3 linked regions of the Rhodoligotrophos defluvii genome follow. The protein of the gene in region 2 interacts with the protein of the main gene of each other region in a pairwise test. Links are inferred from orthologs where the notes say so. Each region holds a gene or a part of one and is shown on either strand. Other genes may lie near its edges. The genes, in order: dnaE, dnaQ and E4P09_RS04690.

Evidence for each region.
Region 1: the proteins of dnaQ (region 2) and dnaE interact in binary tests that used the Escherichia coli proteins (3 or more experiments, as listed by UniProt). The link is inferred for Rhodoligotrophos defluvii from one-to-one orthologs.
Region 3: the proteins of dnaQ (region 2) and E4P09_RS04690 interact in binary tests that used the Escherichia coli proteins (3 or more experiments, as listed by UniProt). The link is inferred for Rhodoligotrophos defluvii from one-to-one orthologs.

The regions. Positions count from the first base shown.
Region 1 is NZ_SZZM01000003.1:597,193-604,334, forward strand. The notes cover bases 3,152-7,142. They hold dnaE (DNA polymerase III subunit alpha), read right to left. Parts: upstream 6,808-7,142; coding sequence 3,352-6,807; downstream 3,152-3,351. Outside these bases: E4P09_RS17035 (MFS transporter), read right to left, coding at 1-980; E4P09_RS17040 (response regulator), read right to left, coding at 1,110-1,481; E4P09_RS17045 (MaoC family dehydratase), read left to right, coding at 1,767-2,231; E4P09_RS17050 (HpcH/HpaI aldolase/citrate lyase family protein), read left to right, coding at 2,235-3,104. UniProt on the Escherichia coli protein: DNA polymerase III is a complex, multichain enzyme responsible for most of the replicative synthesis in bacteria. This DNA polymerase also exhibits 3' to 5' exonuclease activity. The alpha chain is the DNA polymerase catalytic subunit.
Region 2 is NZ_SZZM01000001.1:1,308,103-1,314,232, reverse strand. The notes cover bases 1,654-4,632. They hold dnaQ (DNA polymerase III subunit epsilon), read right to left. Parts: upstream 3,527-4,632; coding sequence 2,780-3,526; downstream 1,654-2,779. Other genes in these bases: E4P09_RS06235 (shikimate dehydrogenase), read right to left, coding at 4,138-4,632; coaE (dephospho-CoA kinase), read right to left, coding at 3,530-4,141; E4P09_RS06250 (hypothetical protein), read left to right, coding at 1,654-2,737. In the rest of the region: more of E4P09_RS06250, read left to right, coding at 1-1,653; more of E4P09_RS06235, read right to left, coding at 4,633-4,983; E4P09_RS06230 (Maf family protein), read right to left, coding at 4,980-5,582; E4P09_RS06225 (pyruvate, water dikinase regulatory protein), read right to left, coding at 5,579-6,130. UniProt on the Escherichia coli protein: DNA polymerase III is a complex, multichain enzyme responsible for most of the replicative synthesis in bacteria. The epsilon subunit contain the editing function and is a proofreading 3'-5' exonuclease.
Region 3 is NZ_SZZM01000001.1:978,511-984,642, forward strand. Bases 2,840-5,820 are described here. They hold E4P09_RS04690 (DNA polymerase III subunit gamma/tau), read left to right. Parts: upstream 2,840-3,390; coding sequence 3,391-5,250; downstream 5,251-5,820. Other genes in these bases: nudC (NAD(+) diphosphatase), read right to left, coding at 2,840-3,026; E4P09_RS04695 (YbaB/EbfC family nucleoid-associated protein), read left to right, coding at 5,247-5,567; recR (recombination mediator RecR), read left to right, coding at 5,574-5,820. In the rest of the region: E4P09_RS04670 (TM2 domain-containing protein), read right to left, coding at 87-380; E4P09_RS04675 (B12-binding domain-containing radical SAM protein), read right to left, coding at 428-2,020; more of nudC, read right to left, coding at 2,121-2,839; more of recR, read left to right, coding at 5,821-6,132. UniProt on the Escherichia coli protein: Part of the beta sliding clamp loading complex, which hydrolyzes ATP to load the beta clamp onto primed DNA to form the DNA replication pre-initiation complex.

The sequences.
Region 1 (7,142 bases), on a different replicon or contig from region 2:
CTTGCCCCGAGGATCTGATCGGGATCGAGATTGTCGTTGGCGTGAGACAAGGCCACCGAGTAGAGAGGCAGGGCCAGCGCTCCGAACAGGCAAAAGATCACGATCAGCAGGTCGGCGCCGACACGCGCCGCGGGAAAGCAGGCGATGGCGAGCGCAGCCGCGGCGAAGGCCAGCACCGTGAGCACCGTCCGCCGATCCCTGCGGTCGGAAATATAGCCGATGGGAAACTGGGAGAGGATCACGGCCAGCGGCGGCAGCGCCATCAGAATGGAGACCTGCGCCACGGTGAGGCCCGACAGCGTCCCATAAACCGCGCCCATGCTGAAGAAAGCTCCCTGGCCGAGCCCGTTGGCGAAGGCGCAGACCACTCCGAGCGGCGACCGGCGATAGAGCTCGGCAATGCCGACGCCGCGCGGGCGCAGAATGTCGGGCGCGGAGATTCGCACCAGGGTCATCGGCACCATGGCGATCGAGACGAGCGCCGAGACCACCACGAACAGCACGAAACCGCTGGGGCTCGCGATATTCAGCAGAAACTGGCCAAGCCCGATGCAGGAATAGCTCACGATCATATAGACCGAAAGGATCTGGCCGCGGTTCCGGTTGTTGGAAACCGCGTTGAGCCAGCTCTCCGCCACGATGAACAGGCCGGACACACAAAAGCCGACCGCGGCCCGCGTAATGAACCATGAAAGCGGCTCCACCAGCACCGGGAACATGAGCACGGCCGTCGAGGAGATGGACGCAAAGGCCGCAAAGACCCTGATGTGCCCCACATAGGAAATCAGCCGTGGGGTGAAGAAAGAGCCGATCAGCAGCCCCACGGAATAAGCGGACATCACCACGCCCGTCACCGCCGGGCCGAAATGCTCGATCGAAGCCCTCACGCCGAGCAGCGTGCCCTGCAAGCCATTGCCGAGCGAGAGCAGCGCCACCCCGAGAAGGAGCGCCCAAACGGAGCGTACACCGTCCAGAAACATTGGGTCTTCCCGGGTGAAACCTATCCGCTGCTGCGGCCAAGCTATCGAATTGCGCAGATGCCCCCGAACTGCTTCGATACCACCGACGCTTCCCCTGTCGGAAGCGGCTGCCGGCTGCGACAGCTGCCTCTAAGCCGCGACATCGCGGCGCACGATACCGACCTGACGGAGCTTGAAGTCAAGAATATCGGCGTCGAATGGCTGCAGCAGGCACTCGGCCGCGCCCTCCCAGATCGCCTGACCGATCGAAGATGCGCTCGCTTCACGTGCACAAACCAGCACGGCCGGGGACCTGCCGCGGCGAATGCGCTGCAGGCGCTGAAGGAACTCCACGCTGTTCATGGAGCCGAGCGCGTCGGGAAGCATGATGAGATCGGGCATGCGCTGCAGACAAGCCAGAAGCGCCTGCTCCGGCGTTTCCGCATAATCCAGCGAAAAACCATACGTGCTCAGCATCGAGGCCAGTTCGTGCCGAGTGCTCGCCGTGCCTGCGATGATCAAGCAATGGGTCATTCACCTGCTCCCCGAGCGTTCAAGACGCTAACATCAGCACCTCAACGCCCGGGACGAGTCCTAGGGATTGCCTCTTTAATGAAAGGTTAACGGCATATCCACAGGAGACGACGCGATATTTTTTCTTTAAATTCAAAACGATAGTGGCGTGGTTAAAAATCTGTGCAAAACACGAATGTGGAAAAGTCGCGGCAAGGTGCTCATACTCGCCCTCGACTCAACGCCAAGGAAGCGACGACTCACGCGCATCTGCGCGCCTGCAAGAGGACGGGAATGGGTGGACTATATTTCGAGCAGTTTGAGATCGGCCAGGTCTTCAATCATCTGTTGCGGCGCACGGTTACCGAGAGCGACAACATGTTGTTCTCGAACATGACGCTCAACCCACAGCCGCTGCACATCGATCGGCACTTCTGCGAGACGCAGACCGAGTGGGGCCAACCCCTGGTCAACAGCCTCTTCACCCTGGGTCTCATGATCGGCATTTCCGTCAATGACACCACCATCGGCACCACCATCGCCAATCTGGGCATGACCGACGTGCGCTTCCCTCACCCGCTGTTCCACGGCGACACTGTTCATGTGCAGAGCGAGGTGATCGCCAAGCGGGAAAGTAAGTCGCGCCCCGATGCTGGCATAATCGAATTCGAGCATCGCGCCTATAACCAGAATGACGTGCTGGTCGCCACCTGTCGGCGACAGGCCTTCATGCGGAAGGCGCCGCGCCCGGAGGCTTGACCCATGCGCTCATTGCTGTTCGTGCCGGCCGATAGCACCCGCAAGATCGAGAAGGCATTGGCCTGCGGGGCCGATGTGATCATCTTCGACCTCGAGGACTCTGTTGCTGCGGCCGCAAAGCCAGCGGCGCGCGAGCTCCTCCGCGAGACGCTCCAGGGCCTCGCCGACCGCTCCCAGGCGGAGATGCCCCGACTTTACGTCAGGGTGAACGCGCTCGATACCGGCCTCACCGCGGCCGACCTCGAATGCCTCCGCGGCCTGCGGGTGGACGGCATCATGCTGCCCAAAGCCGAGGGTGCCGGCTGCGTGCGCCGCCTCTCGGCCATGATCGGCGGCGTCGAGCCCTCCGACCACCGCGGGGCGACCCGGATCATCGTGGTCGCGACCGAGACGGCGAAAGCCATCTTCGGCCTGCCATCCTATGCCAGCGCCGGCCCGCGGCTTGCGGCGCTGACCTGGGGCGCTGAGGATCTGCGCGCCGACATCGGCGCCCGCGACAACCGCAGCCCCGATGGGCGGCATACCGAGCCATTTCGCCTCGCTCGGTCCTTGTGCCTGTTTGCCGCCGTTGCCGCCGGGGTGGAGCCCATCGATACGGTATTTCCCAACTTCCGCGACGAAGCCGGCTTCAAGCAGGAATGCGATGAAGCCCTGCGCGACGGCTTCACCGGAAAGATGGCCATCCACCCCGACCAGGTGCCGATCATCAACGAGATGTTCTCGCCCTCGCCCCAAGCGGTGGCCCGCGCCCAAGCCATTGTGGATGCCTTTGCCGCGGCCGGCGATGCCGGCGTGATCGGGCTCAACGGCGAGATGCTGGACCGGCCGCACTTGCTGCATGCACAGCGCCTGCTGGCCCGCGCCGGGCGCTGATCTCCACGGCGAACTGCGCGGTTGCTCGGGATATCGGATTCACTTTCTCAACACGGCGACTCTGTTTCTGAAAGTCCCGTGCCAAGGCCTTGCAACGACTCGCATTCCAAGCGTTTTCGAACCAAATGCTCAAGAGCGACAGCGTTTTAGAGTATTTTCGAGCGAAGTGGGTACCGGTTCGCGTGAAGAAAACGCGACCAGGCAAAACCTGGAATGCTTCCGCGATTCGAAGAAGAGCGGAAGCGCTCTAGAGGTCGCGCACCTCGAGCACCCCGGGTATGGCTTTGATCGCCGCCTTGATCTGGGGCGTCACCGTGAACCGGTTGCCGAGCGCGATCTCGATTTCGCGCGAGGCATCCACCAGCACCCTGAGACGGACCGGCGCCCGCCCGCCATTGGTCAATCGCGCTGCCAGGCTATCGACCGAAACGGTCTCCCGGACGGCGATCTCGAGCCCTAGGCTCATATTCGCCGCCGCCTTGTCCAGCGGCTCGACTGCGAGCAGCCGCAGCCTCAAGTCGTCCCCGTCGGACTCCGCCTCCACCCGCAGCAGCACCGCGCTTCCCGGCTCCAACAAATCGCGCATCTGGCTGAGCTGGTCCGAAAACACCACCGCCTCGAACTGGCCGGTCGGGTCCGAAAAGCCGACGAAGGCGAACCGGTTGCCGCTCTTCGAGCGCCGCTCCTGCCGATAGGTGACGGTGCCCGCCAGCCGACCCGCAGGCGCGCCCTTCGTCTTCACCTTCTCCGCGAACGAGACCCACGTCTCCACGCCGATCTTCGCCAGGGGCGCCATGTAGTCGTCCAGCGGATGACCTGAGAGATAAAAGCCGACCGCGTCGAATTCCTGGGAAAGCTGCTCCATCGGCAGCCACGGCTCGACCTGCGGCAGCGGCACGTCGATCGCATCGGCCCCGCCGCCGGCAAACAGGTCATTCTGGCCGGAAGCCGCATCCTCCGCGGTGCGCTCCGCCATGGACATGATCGCATCGAGCCCCGCCAGGAGCTGCGCGCGGTTCGGATTGAACACGCTGAGCGCGCCGGCGCGGACCATGCTCTCCAGTGCCCGCCGGGTCACCACCCGCGGGTCGATGCGCTGCACGAAATCGGCAAGGCTGGTGAACGGCCCGCCCTCGCTTCTCAGCCGCACGATATGCTCGACCACCCCGCGGCCGACATTCTTGAGCGCCGCGAGGGAATAGCGGATGCGGCCGTCCTTCACCACGAAGTCCACGTCCGATTCATTGATGTCGGGCGGATCGATCTTGACCTTCAGCCGCTGCGCCTCCCGGCGGAACAGGTCGAGCTTGTCGGTGTTGCCCACGTCCAGGCTCATGGACGCCGCGAGGAACTCGACGGGATAATTCGCCTTGAGGTAGGCGGTCTGATAGGCGATCAGCCCGTAGCAGGCGGAATGGGACTTGTTGAAGCCATAGCCCGCAAACTTGGCCACCAGCTCGAAGATGAACTCGGCCTGCGCCTTGTCCACGCCCTTGGCGACCGCGCCTTCGACGAAGCGGGCCTTCTGCTGGTCCATCTCCGCCTTGATCTTCTTGCCCATGGCGCGGCGCAGGAGGTCGGCCTCGCCCAGGGAATAGCCGGAGAGCACCTGGGCGATCTGCATCACCTGTTCTTGGTAGATGATGACGCCGTAAGTGTCCGCGGTGATCGGCGTCACGGTCTCGTGCAGGAATTCCGGCGCCTCCTCGCCGTGCTTGGCGGCGAGATACTTCGGAATGTTGTCCATCGGCCCCGGCCGATAGAGCGCCACCAGCGCGATGATGTCTTCGAGCACGCTCGGCTGCGCCTTGCGCAGCAGGTCCTTGAAACCCGAGCTTTCCAGCTGGAACACGCCGACCGTATCGCCCTGGCTCAGCATGCGGTACGTATTGGTGTCGTCGAAGGGGATGCGGTCGAGGTCGAAATCGGGCGCGCGGCGCTGGATGAGCGCGCATGCCTTCTGCAGCACGGTCAGCGTCTTGAGGCCGAGGAAGTCGAACTTCACCAGGCCCGCCTGCTCCACCCATTTCATGTTGAACTGGGTCACGAGCATGTCGGAGCGGGGATCGCGGTAAAGCGGCACCAGCTCTTGTAAGGGCCGGTCGCCGATCACCACGCCCGCCGCATGGGTCGAGGCATGCCGATAGAGGCCTTCGAGCTTCTGACCGATCTCCAGCATGGCGCGCACGGTCTCGTCCTTGTCGCGCTCCTCCTGCAGGCGCGGCTCGCCGTCGATCGCATCCTTAAGGCTGATCGGATTGGCCGGGTTGTTGGGGATCAGCTTGCACAGCCGGTCGACCTGCCCATAGGGCATCTGCAGCACGCGGCCCACGTCGCGGCACACGGCGCGCGCCTGCAGCTTGCCGAAGGTGATGATCTGCGCGACCTGATCGCGACCGTATTTCTGCTGCACATAGGCGATCACCTCATCCCGCCGCTCCTGGCAGAAGTCGATGTCGAAATCCGGCATCGACACGCGTTCCGGGTTGAGGAAGCGCTCGAACAGCAGGTTGAAGCGCAGCGGGTCCAGGTCCGTGATGGTGAGCGCCCAGGCCACGAGCGAGCCCGCGCCCGAGCCGCGGCCCGGTCCGACCGGAATGCCGCGCGATTTCGCCCACTTGATGAAGTCGGCAACGATCAGGAAGTAGCCCGGGAATTGCATCCCCACGATCACGTCGAGCTCGAACTCCAGGCGTTCCCAGTATTCCTGCTCGGTGTGCCCCTCCGCGAGCCCATGGCGCGCGAGCCGGTTTCGCAGGCCTGCCCGCGCCTGGACCCGCAGCTCCTCCGCCTCGTCTCTCACCTCGCCGCTGTCCGTGGAATAACGCGGCAGGATCGGCGCACGCCCTTTCGGCATGAAGGCGCAGCGGCGGGCAATCTCCACGGTGCTGGCGATCGCCTCAGGGATATCGGCAAACAGGGCGGCCATTTCCGCGGGCGACTTGAAATAATGCTCCGGGGTGAGGCGGCGGCGGTCCTCGGTCACGAGCACCGTGCCCTCGGCGATGCAGATCAGCGCGTCATGAGCCGCCGCATCGTCCGGCGTGGCGAAGAACGGCTCGTTGGTCGCCACCACCGGAAGGTCCAGATCATAGGCAAGCCCGACGAGGTCCGGCTCGGCGATCCGCTCCTCGTCCATCCCGTGCCGCTGCAGCTCCACATAGAGCCGATCGCCGAACATCGCGACGAGCTGGTCGAGCCGCTGCTGCGCGAGCTCCCCATTGCCCGCCACCAAGGCTTCGTTCACCGGCCCGCGCGGCCCGCCGGTGAGGCAGATCAGCCCTTCCGCGTGATCGGCCAGCAGCGCGAGCTTCACGTGCGCGCTATGGGCGTCCGCCGTATCGAGGAAGGCGCGGCTCGACAGCACCATGAGGTTGCGATATCCCTCGGCGCTCTTGGCCAGGAGCGCCAGGATGGGCAGCGGCTTGGCCATGCCGTTGCCGCGCGGTCCGCGGTCGGACGCGTCCTCGAAGTCGACATTCAGGCTGATGCCGACGATGGGCTGGATGCCGGCGCCCGCCATGGCGCTTGCAAATTCCAGCGCGCCGAACAGGTTGTTGCTATCGGTCAGCGCCAGTGCGGGCATCCGCATGCTCTTGCACAGACCGGCGAGCCGTTTGACCGGCAACGCCCCTTCGAGCAGCGAATAGGCGGAATGCGCACGCAGATGGACGAAGGGAACGGCGGCAGGCTCGGCAGTCATGGGCCGCATATTAACCAGAGCGCCCCGAGAGACGAATTTGTTTTTGCCATTTTCCCAGGCCATATTGCATGGTGATTAGAGGGCCCTTGTCACGGCTGCCCTTCCCGCCAAAAAGCGATTTTACAAGGATGCTTGTGCACCACACGCCGCTCATCACGACGCTCGTGGGGAGCCTTGTCTTGGCTTTCCTGCTTGGCGCCCTTGCCAACAGGCTCAGGGTGTCGCCGCTGGTCGGCTATCTCATCGCCGGCATCATGTCGGGCCCGTTCACGCCCGGCTTCGTGGCGGACCTGCAGATGGCGACCGAGCTGGCGGAAATCGGTGTCATCCTGCTG
Region 2 (6,130 bases):
TTATGGGGCAATTTCCGTCCTTAAGATCGAGCCCATCGAGATGGACAGCCTGCCGGTGCTCGGCATAAGGCCGGAACCCGGCACGATCGCCGATGCCGGCGTCATTCGCACCGGCGGCCATTGGGTGGGCGACAGGGTCTACTGGTACCAGGACGAGTACTACACCTTCATGACCGGTAGCACCGTCAAGGAGCGCCATTGGAACGCCCTCCAGTTCGCGCGCAATTGGAACCAGCTTTATGGGAAAGCCACCAATAGCGAGGCGGTGGTACAGATCTTCGAGGGCGATAAGATGGTGGCCGTCCGCACCAGGCCGGTCACCGAAGAAGCCTTGAGCAGAGCCGCCACCGAGACAGCTTCCATCAAGGCGGGCGACAATGAAGCTGCCGTGCGCGGCGGAGAGGAGGAGGCGGCCGAGCGCAGTTCTGCAGCCTCCAATGCAGGCGGAGATACGGATGTTCCGTCCGATCCCGACGGGGCTAACCGCGCAGGCGGCTTCCAGTCCGGATCTCAGGCGTCATTTCGCGAACGGGTCGCGGCGTTCTTGTCGGATGGTCAGCCGGTGCGGCCACAGAGCAAGATGTATGGGTACGACGTGAACCATGGCGTCATACTCAAGACCTGGTTCGACGGCCTGGAGAAGGAGGTCACTTGGGCCGCCGTGCCCGGCAGCCCTGGGTCGTTCCGGGTCATCGAGTCGGGGACCGGGGGGTTGCTGAGCGGCAAAATCTACGATTTCGACACGCGGACCGGAACGCTGGTGCCGCGCGAGGGTCTAAAGGGGGGCGGGCCATGCTGCTCAAGGCCGCAGCTGCCGGAAATGGATGATGTGCCCTATGCACCGCCCGAGCGCTCCGGCACCGGAAACGGCAGCCGAAGCCACCCTGCCGACGAGATTCAGCAAGGGGGCACCTCTTCCGCCTCCCATGTCGATGACAATGCTTCATCAGGAGGGTCGGTAAACAGCGGAGACGATGAGGCCACCGTCATCGTGGCCCAGCAATGGGACGGCTTAGAAGAAAGCCTGCGCAGCGATACCGCCACGGTTATCGGCCGCAAGGGATTTGACGATGGCATGGGGAGTAGCTGGGTCGGCGACGCGATGACCGCCGATGAGGGGAGCGAATCCAAAGCATCCAGCTTCAAGTACCCCGAGTCCGTCGATGAGGTTGCCAAGGAGGGCAGCGAAGGGATGTTCACTGGCGCCGGCTATTCGAACGAGGATGTCGCCGACCTCACGAGCATAGACCTGACGAGCATCCGGTCGCGGGCGCAGACCGTCGAGATGCCAGTCGAAGTGTATGAGCCCGCTTTAACAAGCGCCGATGTGCTCTCGATCAACTCCGCCGGCAGGTCCGTCAAACCATTCACCACAAGAATATCCGAGCTTGCCGACAAAGCCGAGCTGTTCGTCGTGGCCAAGGACGATCCCGCCCACGGCTTGAAACGTGACGTCTTTCTCCAGGACTGGATCGACTTCGACCAGTCGCTGGAGGGGCGCGATCTCTGGCATGTTCGTGGTCTTGCCGGTGACTCCGTGGAGAACAGCCGCTCGCTCGCGACCACCCTTCAAGAGAAGGGCTATCATGTCGGGGTCGACTATCTCGGCCCGCTCTATCTGTATGAGGGCAGGGCCTGGACCGTACTTTTCGATGACGTCCCGGGAACGTCGCCGGTTGTTCGGGCCAAAGCCGCGGCGCGGCGCTGGAACGCTCAATACGAGGAATATTGGTTCGGGCGCGCCAAGGTCCATGAGCTGGATGACGGCGTGTATGCCGTCAGCACGCCGCTCATCCCGATGCGGGAGGGATTCGGGCGCAGCTTCAACCAGCCGCACGGCAAGTACGGAGCGGTGACTTCGCTCAAGATCAAGCCGGTCTCACCCGACGAGATGCCGGTCATCGACTTTCAGCCAGGCGATATCGGTGACGGTGCCGTCATCCGGAATGGCGGGCATCGCGTCGAGCGTGGTGTCTATTGGTATGAAAACGAGTATTACACCTTTCAGCCTGGGGACACGGTCAGCGAGCGGCATTGGCATGCCGTGCAGTTCGCTCGCAACTGGAACGAGAAATATGGCGAGCTCACAAACAGCAAGGCCGTACTTCAGTTCTTGCCGCGCGACGGGTCGATCGTGGTCCGGACCAAACCGCTTCCGCTCGAAGCAGAGATCGAGCCTGCGTTGGAACAGATGCCGAGTGAAGGGGTCATCGGCGATCACCACGAGGCAGACGTCGCGCAGCGCGCCGATCAGGCAGCAGACCAGACAGAAGCGAGCGGCGGAGAGGGCTCGTCCGACCGGGAAGGCGGAACCCCGGTCGAGTACCGGCAGCCCAGCCCGATCGAACAAGCTGAGCCAGTCGAGCCCGAGGTCGCAAGTATGGGAAGCGGCCGGTCGGGACGCAGCAGCATTTTCGACCGACTAAATGGTCTGGAGCACAAGTTCGATCGCCGGCTTTTGAACAAGGTCAGGGAGATTGCCGAGAAGGATGCGCAAATGCGCAGCGAGGCGGACCAGGGCGAGCACTCCGGCGCGGGTGTACAGAACCGCCAGAAGCGCGCACTAGACGTGGAAGAGACTGGACAACACAATGGAGGGGAGGGACGCGAGACTTTGGAGATCATCGCAGACCCGGTCGTGCGGCCTCAGTCGGAAGACCTTCCGTATTACAGCCACTACGCCCAGGCGCGGGAGCACTCGCCCGCGGTGGAAGAGGTCACGACCATCTGGATTTAGAGGCCGCGCGGCACAGGCATGGTCCGCGCCGCGCCCGGACGATCAGGCGACGACTTCGATCTCGGCGACGGCTTGCGGGGTCCTGCTATCCATCGTCTCCAAGAAGCTCAGCCATATTGCTTCGCTGCCGAGCTCCCGCACGAAGGCACTGTGGGCCAGCCGTTCCTCGTTGCTCAATCGCGGAGCCAGCGGCCTTGGCCGCGGCCCTAGCGTGACCGTCTGGACGACCCGCACCTCGCGGGTCACCTCCTCCGCCGTCACCAGGGTGAGGTGGGGCTGCCGTCCGCCGATCAGCTCGACATAGACCTCCGCCAACAGTTCCGCATCCAACAAGGCCCCGTGCTTGGTGCGTTTCGAATTGTCGATACTGTAGCGACGGCACAGGCCATCGAGGCTGTTCTGGCCCATGGGATGGCGCCGGCGAGCCAAGGCCAGCGTGTCGATAACCTGTTCTTCCAGGATTGGCGGATAGTTCAGCCGACGGAGCTCGGCATTCAGGAAGCCGATATCAAAAGCGGCGTTGTGAATGACGAGCAGCGCGCCTTCGATAAACTCCAGGAACTTCTGCGCAACGGCGGCAAAGACTGGCTTGCTGGCCAGGAATTCGTTGGTGATCCCGTGCACCCGCAGCGCATCGGGATGAACGTCGCGCTCCGGATTGAGATATTCATGGAAATACCGGCCGGTCGCCACATGGTTGAGAACCTCGATGCCGCCGATCTCAATGATGCGATCGCCGTTCTCGTGGGACAGACCGGTCGTCTCCGTGTCGAGAACGATGTATCTCATCGGTCAACCCCCAACCTCACCCGCCATACGCCGCCGCAGCGTCGCGACAATGCTCCGCACCTGCTCGAAGGCATCATCGAGGCCCCTGGAGCTGTCAACCACGAAATCCGCGCGGGCCCGCTTTTCCTCGTCCGGAAGCTGCCGGGCGCGTATCGCCTGGAGCTTGGATTCGGTCATACCCGGCCTGGCCAGGGCGCGCTGCCTCTGCACCTCAGCTGGCGCGCTCACCACGACGATGCAGTCGACCCTCCCATGCTGCCCTGATTCGAAGAGCAGGGGAATATCGAGCACCACGAGATCCTCCCCTGCGTTTTCCGCCTGCAGGAGGAAAGCGGCTTCGCGCGCCCGCACCAGCGGGTGGACGATGGCCTCGAGCGCCTTGATCTTGGCCTCATCCCCCAGCACCGCCTTGCCCAAGGCGGTTCGATCCACCGCACCGTTGGTCACGGCCTCAGGAAACAGGGCCGCTACGGGTGCAACCGCCTCGCCACCCCTGCGGTAGAGTTCATGCACAACCGCATCGGCATCGAACACCGGGATGCCCAGACGGCGAAACATGTCGGCCGTCGCCGATTTTCCCATGGCGATCGAGCCGGTAAGGCCGATCTTGATCATAGACGCCGCCCCTCGATGTCCGCTTCGAGCAGCGCCCGCAGTTCAGGCGTCACCTCGGGCCGTATTCCGAACCAGCGCTCGAACCCGGGCACTGCCTGATGCATCAACATGCCGAGACCATCCACGGTGCGCAGGTTCCGCGCGCGGGCCGCAGTCAAAAGCGGCGTGGTGAGCGGCACGTAAACGATATCGCTGACGACCGCATGACCGGGAAGGCCCGCCAAATCGATGGTCAGGGGCGCCTTGCCAGCCATGCCGAGCGAGGTTGTGTTGACCAACAGGTCTGTGCCCGGCAGAACATCCTCTGCACGACCCCACTCCATCGGTATGACCTGCGGTCCGAAATCGGACCTCAGCTGCTCGGCGCGGGCGAGGGATCGATTCGCGACCGAAATCTTCTGCGCGCCGGCCTCGAGTATGACCCCGATGATCGAGCGCGACGCGCCGCCAGCCCCGAGGATGGTCACCCGCGCGCCGCTGAAGGTGAAGTCCGGCACCTCTTGCTCGATGCTGGCGACAAAACCGTAGCCGTCGGTGCTGGTGCCACACAGAGTGTCATCTTCAAAATAAAGGGTGTTCACCGCACCGAGTTTCGCGGTGAGAGGGTCGCGCACGGTGACTTGCCTGAACACGGCTTCCTTATGGGGCAAGGTGACATTGCCGCCGACCAGACCACGCGCGCGGAAACCATGGAGGAAATCGCTCAGGTCCTCCGGCCGGACAGGAATTCGGTCATACCGGCCAGGGATGCCGTATTTCTCGAGCCAGAAGCCGTGGAGGAGCGGCGAGCGGGAATGGTCGATAGGCCAGCCGATAACACAGGCCTGCCTCTTGGCAATCATGTGAGCAGCACACCCTCTTCGCGAAGAAAGGCGAGAAGGGGCAGCAGCGGCAAGCCGAGAACGGTGAAGTAGTCGCCCTCGATCTTGTCAAACATCTGGGCACCCAAGCCCTCCAGGTGATAGCCGCCAACCGTCTCCGTCACCTTTTCATCGAGAGCCGCGAGATAGGCGCCGAGAAATTCGGTGGAAAAGGCTCTCATGGAGAGGGTAGCCTCCGCATCGTGGCTCCATATGACCGCACCGTTGCGGGCACAGGCGACGGCACTGAACAGGACATGCTGCCGACCCCGCAGATCCAGCAGCTGATCGCGTGCTTCAGCCTTGCTTTTCGGTTTGTCGAGCACCTGCCCATCAACGGCCAGGACCTGATCTGCACCCACCACCAGGGCACTTCGATTCGCCTCAGAAACGGTCACTGCCTTGGTTTGGGCCAGGATCATGGCCATATCGGCGGGATCGCTGGGAGCGATAGCTTGCTTCACCGCGTTCTCGTCGATCTCGGGCGGCGCTACGGTCAGTCTGACGCCAGCCGCTTCGAGCATGGACCGGCGCGCTGGGCTTGTGGATGCCAGGACAATCTGGCTACGGCTGAGCATCATGTGTGGATCCTCGCGTGCTGTCTTTCATACAGCAAGTTCATAATGGCGGCGGCGGTTTCCTCGATGGATCGTCGCGTGACATCAATGATTGGCCAATTATGCCTTGCACAAAGCTTACGGGTGAATACCAGCTCGGCGGCGATGGCGGCGCGGTCCACATATTTCGTGTCTTCGGGCTGATTGAGCGACAGAAGACGGTTGCGGCGGATCTGAGCGATGCGCTCGGCAGTGGCAACAAGCGCCACGATCAGCGGCCGCTTGGCCTCGTGAATGCTCGGCGGGAGCGGCGCATCCAGGACGATTGGAATATTCGCCGCCTTGATGCCGCGATTGGCGAGATAAATGCTCGTCGGCGTCTTTGAGGTGCGGCTCACGCCGATCAGCACCACGTCGGCGGTGTCGAGATCGTTGCTATGCTGACCGTCGTCGTGGGCCATCGTGTAGTTCAGCGCCTCTATCCGCCTGAAATATTCCGCATTGAGACTGTGCTGGGCCCCGATGCGGGGCTGCGACTTGGCATTGAGATAGCTGGCGAGCGTCGAGACCAC
Region 3 (6,132 bases), 330 kb from region 2 along the record:
TACCAATTTAGGTATCCCACGCCGGCGCGTCAACGCCACGAAAGCCCTTTGGTTCCGGAGGAAATAACCTCAGGTTGTGACAAGCTTTAGGATGCAGCGATGCTGACCTGTCCTGCCAGGCGGCGGCGAAGTTCCTCCTGCTTCTCGCGGATCATGCCGGGAATGAGGAAGGCATCGATCAGCCACCAGACGAAGCCGATGACCACGAAGTAGCTGAGGATCTGCAGGATCGCGGTGCCGGGCCGGCCAAGATAGAACCGGTGCCCTGAGACGAACCACAGGAAGAACCACAGTACATAAGCGGCAACGATGCTCGGCCCCTCATTGGCGACGCGCGTCTCAATGAGGATCTGACGCTCGGTGCTGTTGGTGATGCTCATCAAACCAAACCTCTTAACAACAACGGCTCAAATATAGTGATTGCAATTCACGCTGCCATGCGCTTGCTCGGACCTTTGATCTGGGCCGAGTAGAAGGAGGCATTCTGCTCGCCTTCTAGCGCCTCGCGGGTGAAGCTGATCAGGTGGTGGGCCACGAAAGCCATGCCGAAGACCACATCCACTTGTCCGCGCTTCAGGGCGTGCCAGGCCGCGCGCCAAAACGCGCCGCGATATTTGGGACGGATGCCGAGGTGAAGCAAGGTGCCCCAGGCCATATAGAGCCCGCGCACGAGGTTGGCCACGGAAAGCTTGCCCCGGGCCGGCGTCTTGATTCGGTGGACATAGGTCGCATCCACCTGATGCTTGAAGCGGCTGAACAGCCGCTCGGGCGTATAGGCGTAATCAATGCAGCGCCGCCAGGACTGGACCACCTCATGATACGGGCGCAGGAAGCGAACATTCGATTCGAGGCTGGTGTCATGCACCAGCCGGCCCTCGCGCTCCAGCCGGTCCCATAACGGCGTCTTGGGCAGGGCCTGCAGCAAGTTGATGGTCAAGACCGGTACGTTCGAGGCATCGATAAAGTCTGTGAGCGCCCGCTCGGTCTCGTCCGTGTCGGTGTCGAGCCCGAGTATGATGCCGGACGTGATCTCGAGGCCATAGGAATTGATGATCCTGATCGCCTCATACATGGGCACCGCGTTGTTGTGATCCTTGCGGATGCCCTTGAGCGCCGCCACCTCCGGCGTCTCGATGCCGACGAACACGGTGATGAAGCCGGCCTCGCGCATCATCGCGAGGATCTCCGGCTGCTTGGCGATGTTGAGGGTTGCCTCGCAGGCGAAGTTCAGGGGATAGCCGTGCTTCTTCTGCCAGGCGACGAGATGCGGCAGCATCTCCTTGGTGGCCTTGCGATTGCCGATGAAATTGTCGTCGACGAAATAGACGGTGGCGGGCCGGAACCGCTGGGCCAGCATCTTGTCCAGCTCGGCGGTGAGTTGCTCCGGCGTCTTGAGCCGCGGCTGCCGACCATAGAGCGCCGGGATGTCGCAAAACTCGCAGCGATAGGGGCAGCCGCTCGAGAATTGCAGGCTGCCGATGAGATAGCGGCCGAGATTGATACGGTCATAGGCCGGTATTGGAAAATCGTGCAGCGCGCGTCGCTCGGCGGTCTCGAGCCGCACCTGCTCGGCAGGCCGCGCCGCGCTTTCATCGAGCAGCGCGATCAGCCGGTCGGTCGCATCGCCCAGCTCACCCACATGGAGATAATCGAAGTCCGGGTACATCTCCGGTGCTCCGGATACCGAGGGGCCGCCGAGCACCGCGACTTTTCCGTATTCATGAGCGCGCCGGCCGATGTCCCTGATCTGGGCGGCCTGAATATGCATGCCGCTGACGAAAACGGCATCCGCCCAGGAGAAATCTTCAGGCGTCGCGGGCGCGATGTTTTCGTCGACGAAGCGCACCTCCCACGTGTCCGGCAGATAGGCGGCGATGACGAGAAGGCCTTGCGGCGGCATGAACGCCTTCACACCCGCGATCAGCTTATAGGCATGCTGGAACGTCCCGAATGAGGGGGTATAGTGTGGAAAGACGCACAGGATGCGCCGCCTGTTCGTCGTCCGACCGGAAAATCGCATGTCGCCACCTCCTTGTCCGGCTTGCCCGTGCATCGCCGCCAGCTTACCGCAAGACGCTGCTATACGGTACGCGGTTCTGTGGTGCGCCGCGGCACGTGGATCACGCGCCGATGAAGCTGCGCAACAACCGGTTGGCGATAGCGAACGGTGCCGGGACGATCAAGCCGGCCGGATGCCTGCCCGCGAGCATCGCCCGCACTTCCTCCCGGGTAAACCAGCGGGCGTCCTCCAGTTCCGTACGATCAATGGTTATGGTTTCGCTCAGCCCTTCCGCTAGGACACCGATCATCAGATTGGCTGGGAAGGGCCAGGGCTGGCTGGAGTGATAGCGCACCTCGCCCACGCGTATGCCCGCTTCTTCGAACACCTCGCGCCGGGCCGCTTCCTCGATCGTCTCGCCGGGCTCGATGAAGCCGGCAAGCGCGGAGTACATGCCCGGGGCAAACCGCGCCTGCCGGCCGAGGAGGCAGCGGTCGCCCATGGTGACCAGCATGATGGAGACCGGGTCGGTGCGCGGAAAATGATCAGCGGCGCAGGCCGGGCAGTGGCGCCGATAGCCGCCGTCGCGCATCTCGGAAGGCGCTCCGCAACGGGAGCAGAACCGGTGAGTGGAATGCCAGTGGAGGAGCGTTCGGGCCTGAGCCAGAACACCCAGCATCGGTGGTGGCAGCACGCTCTGCATGGCCAGACTGCGCAGGTCTATGGCCTTCACCTCCTCGCCGAACATGGCGAGATCCTGGTCGTCGGGCAACAGACTCGCGAAGATCGGCTTTTCCTCACCCTCACTGCCGAGAAAGACCGGCTCACGCACGAGGCTGGGGGGCAATGAGTAGAGCGCCAAGCCACCCAGCGGGTTGAGGACCAAGAGGGCGCGCTCACCGATAAACCCGAGATGGCGAGCCTGGGGCAGGTCCATCTGCTGGGCCAGCCAGCCGGCATCGGTGCGCCGGGGCGCCATGCGGTCGAGGGCGTTGACGGTGAAGGCGAGGCTGTCTTCTGCAAACATAAGGGATCTGCCGGATGGGGAGGGTGTTCAAAACAGCCCTACGAGGGCAGGCTTTGCCCGGTGACGTCAAGCGGTGATCTCGTGCGGGCGCGTGGTGATCTCGTGCGGGCGCGTATTGTCAGGTTATCCAGAGGAATGAGCGGTGCGTTGTGGTATCGCACTTGCCTGTTGGGCTCGGAATGCTGATATAGTCGGCTAGAGAGGCTGGCGGCGGGCGTGCCGCTCGCCAACCGGGTCAGGTCCGGAAGGAAGCAGCCCTAACGAATCCGGCACGGGTCGCTCGTTCAGCCTCTCGCCTCCTTTGGCTGTTGCCGGATCATTGGCCGACGCCGAAAGCGCAACTTCGGGTACGGAACGCCGGGACTTGAGTGAACAGCAGGACATCGGTGCGCCGCTTGCGGCCGAGCAAGCGAGCCGGAGGGCGCCCGAGATCGGCGCCCCGGCCTATCGCGTGCTTGCCCGCAAGTACCGCCCCACCACATTCGAGCATCTCATCGGCCAGGATGCCATGGTGCAGACGCTGGAGAACGCGTTTGCCAGCGGCCGCATCGCCCAGGCCTACATGCTCACCGGTGTGCGCGGCATCGGCAAGACCACGACGGCCAGGCTGATTGCGCGGGCGCTCAATTATTCCGAATCCGCCAAACCCACGGTCCGTCTGCCTTCGCTTGGTATCCATTGCGCGGCCATTCTCGAATCCCGCCATCCGGATGTGATCGAGATGGACGCCGCCTCCCGCACCGGCGTGGACGACATTCGCGAGCTGATCGAAGGGGTTCGCTACCGGCCGATCGATGCACGCTACAAGGTCTATATCATCGACGAAGTGCACATGCTCTCCAAGGCGGCGTTCAATGCGCTGCTCAAGACGCTGGAAGAGCCGCCGGAGCATGTGAAGTTCATCTTTGCCACCACCGAAGTGCGCAAGGTGCCGGTCACCGTGCTGTCCCGCTGCCAGCGCTTCGATCTCAAGCGGCTGGACAGCGAGCTGTTGCTCCAGCATTTCCGCAACGTGGCGGGAAACGAAGGCGTGAGCGCCGAGGACGAGGCGCTGGCGCTGATCGCACGTGCATCCGAAGGTTCGGTGCGCGATGGCCTTTCGTTGCTGGACCAGGCGATCGCCTATGGGGGCGACGTGGTGCGGGCGGAGGCAGTGCGGGCCATGCTCGGCCTCGCAGACCGCGGGCGCACCATAGACCTGTTCGAGGCGCTGATGCAGGGCGATGCGGCCGCAGCCCTCGCCCAGCTCAAGCAGCTCTATGATTTCGGCGCCGAGCCGGTGACCATTCTAACCGATCTCGCCGAGCTCACCCACTGGATCACCCGCCTCAAGGTGGTGCCTGATGCGGCCAAGGACCCGGCTCGCGCCGAGGTGGAGCGCGTGCGCGGCATCAGCCTGGCGGAGCGCCTGTCCATGGCGGTGCTGACCCGCGCCTGGCAGATGTTGCTCAAGGGCATCGAGGAAGTGAATCAGGCCGCGCATAGTTTGGCGGCGGCGGAAATGGTCGTCATCCGCATGGCTTATGCGGCCGACCTGCCGACCGTGCGCGAGGTGCTTGAGCGGGAAGGTACCGAGGCGTCCTCTTCGCCGGAGCATCGGGGCGCGCCCGGAGCCGGTGTAAGCGCGGGCGCCGATGCGGTTACGCCCATGCGGCGGCCTTCGTCCGGAGGGGCAATGCGCGCCGAGGCGCCGGTCAGCCCGACCGCATCAACCGGACGGATACGGGAGACGATGGCTGCCGCTGCGCCTGCGCTCGTGCCGGCGGTGCCGCCAGCGGCGGCCGGCGGGTCATCCCTCTCGCACTTCCGCGATGTCGTGCGGCTCGCCGGCGAGCGCCGGGACATCAAGCTGAAGAGCCAGCTGGAGAGCTATGTGCGCCCGGTGCGGGTTGGCGGCAATCAGGTCGAGATCGGGCTCGAGCCCGGCGCCCCCCCGGGTCTCACCAACGAACTCTCGCGCAAGCTCGAGCAATGGACGGGCGAGCGTTGGGTAGTGTCCGTGTCCAGGGATGCCGGCGAGCGGCCTCTGGCCGAACAAGACCGGCTGAAACGCGACACTCTGTTCAACGAGGCGCGTGGCCGGCCGGTCGTGCAGGCTTTGCTCGAGCGGTTTCCCGGAGCGGAAATCGTGGACGTGAGAGATCTCAGCGTCCAGGAGGATGCCGTCGCCGCCCCCGATATGGCCGATGACGAGACGATGGACGGAAACATGGAGGGGCCATGAAGAATCTCGGCGACATGATGAAGCAGATGCAGGAGATGCAGGCGCGGATGCAGGAGATGCAGGCCCGGCTGGAGGAACTGGACGTGGTCGGCACCGCCGGAGCGGGGCTGGTCAGCGTCACCCTCAACGGCAAGGGCGCCATGAAGGGCATCTCCATCGACCCGACCCTGCTCACGGACGATCGTGAGATCCTTGAGGACCTGATCGTCGCCGCCCATGCGGATGCGCGGCAGAAGATGGAAAGCGCTCTGGCGGAAGAGATGAAGCAGCTGACCGGAGGTCTTCCGCTGCCGCCGGGGCTCAATTTCGGCTTCTGATCCCATATGACCAGACGCATCGGCGGCCCGGAGCTCGAGGGGCTGATTCAGCTTCTGTCAAAGCTGCCCGGCCTCGGACCGCGCTCGGCCCGCCGTGCGGTGCTGCATCTGATCAAGAACCGGGCCCGTCTGCTCGACCCCCTCGCCGCGGCGATCGAGGATGTGCGCCGCAGCGTAACCGTCTGCTCGGCTTGCGGCAATATCGACACGACCGACCCCTGTGCGATCTGCCAGGACCACCGCCGGGACCGCTCCGTCATCTGCGTGGTCGAAGAGGTAAGCGATCTCTGGGCCCTGGAGCGCGCCGGCGCCAACAACGGGCTCTATCATGTCCTCGGCGGTGTCATGTCGGCGATCGAGGGTATCGGACCGGAGGAGCTGTCGATCGAGCAGCTCATCCATCGCTGCGCCGAACCGGGCGTGAAGGAGGTCATCCTCGCCGTGAATGCGACGGTGGATGGCCAGACCACGGCCTATTACATCACCGAGCGGCTGCGCGGCCTCGACGTCACCGTCTCAAGGCTCGCCCACGGGGTGCCGGTGGGCGGCGAGCTCGATTACCTCG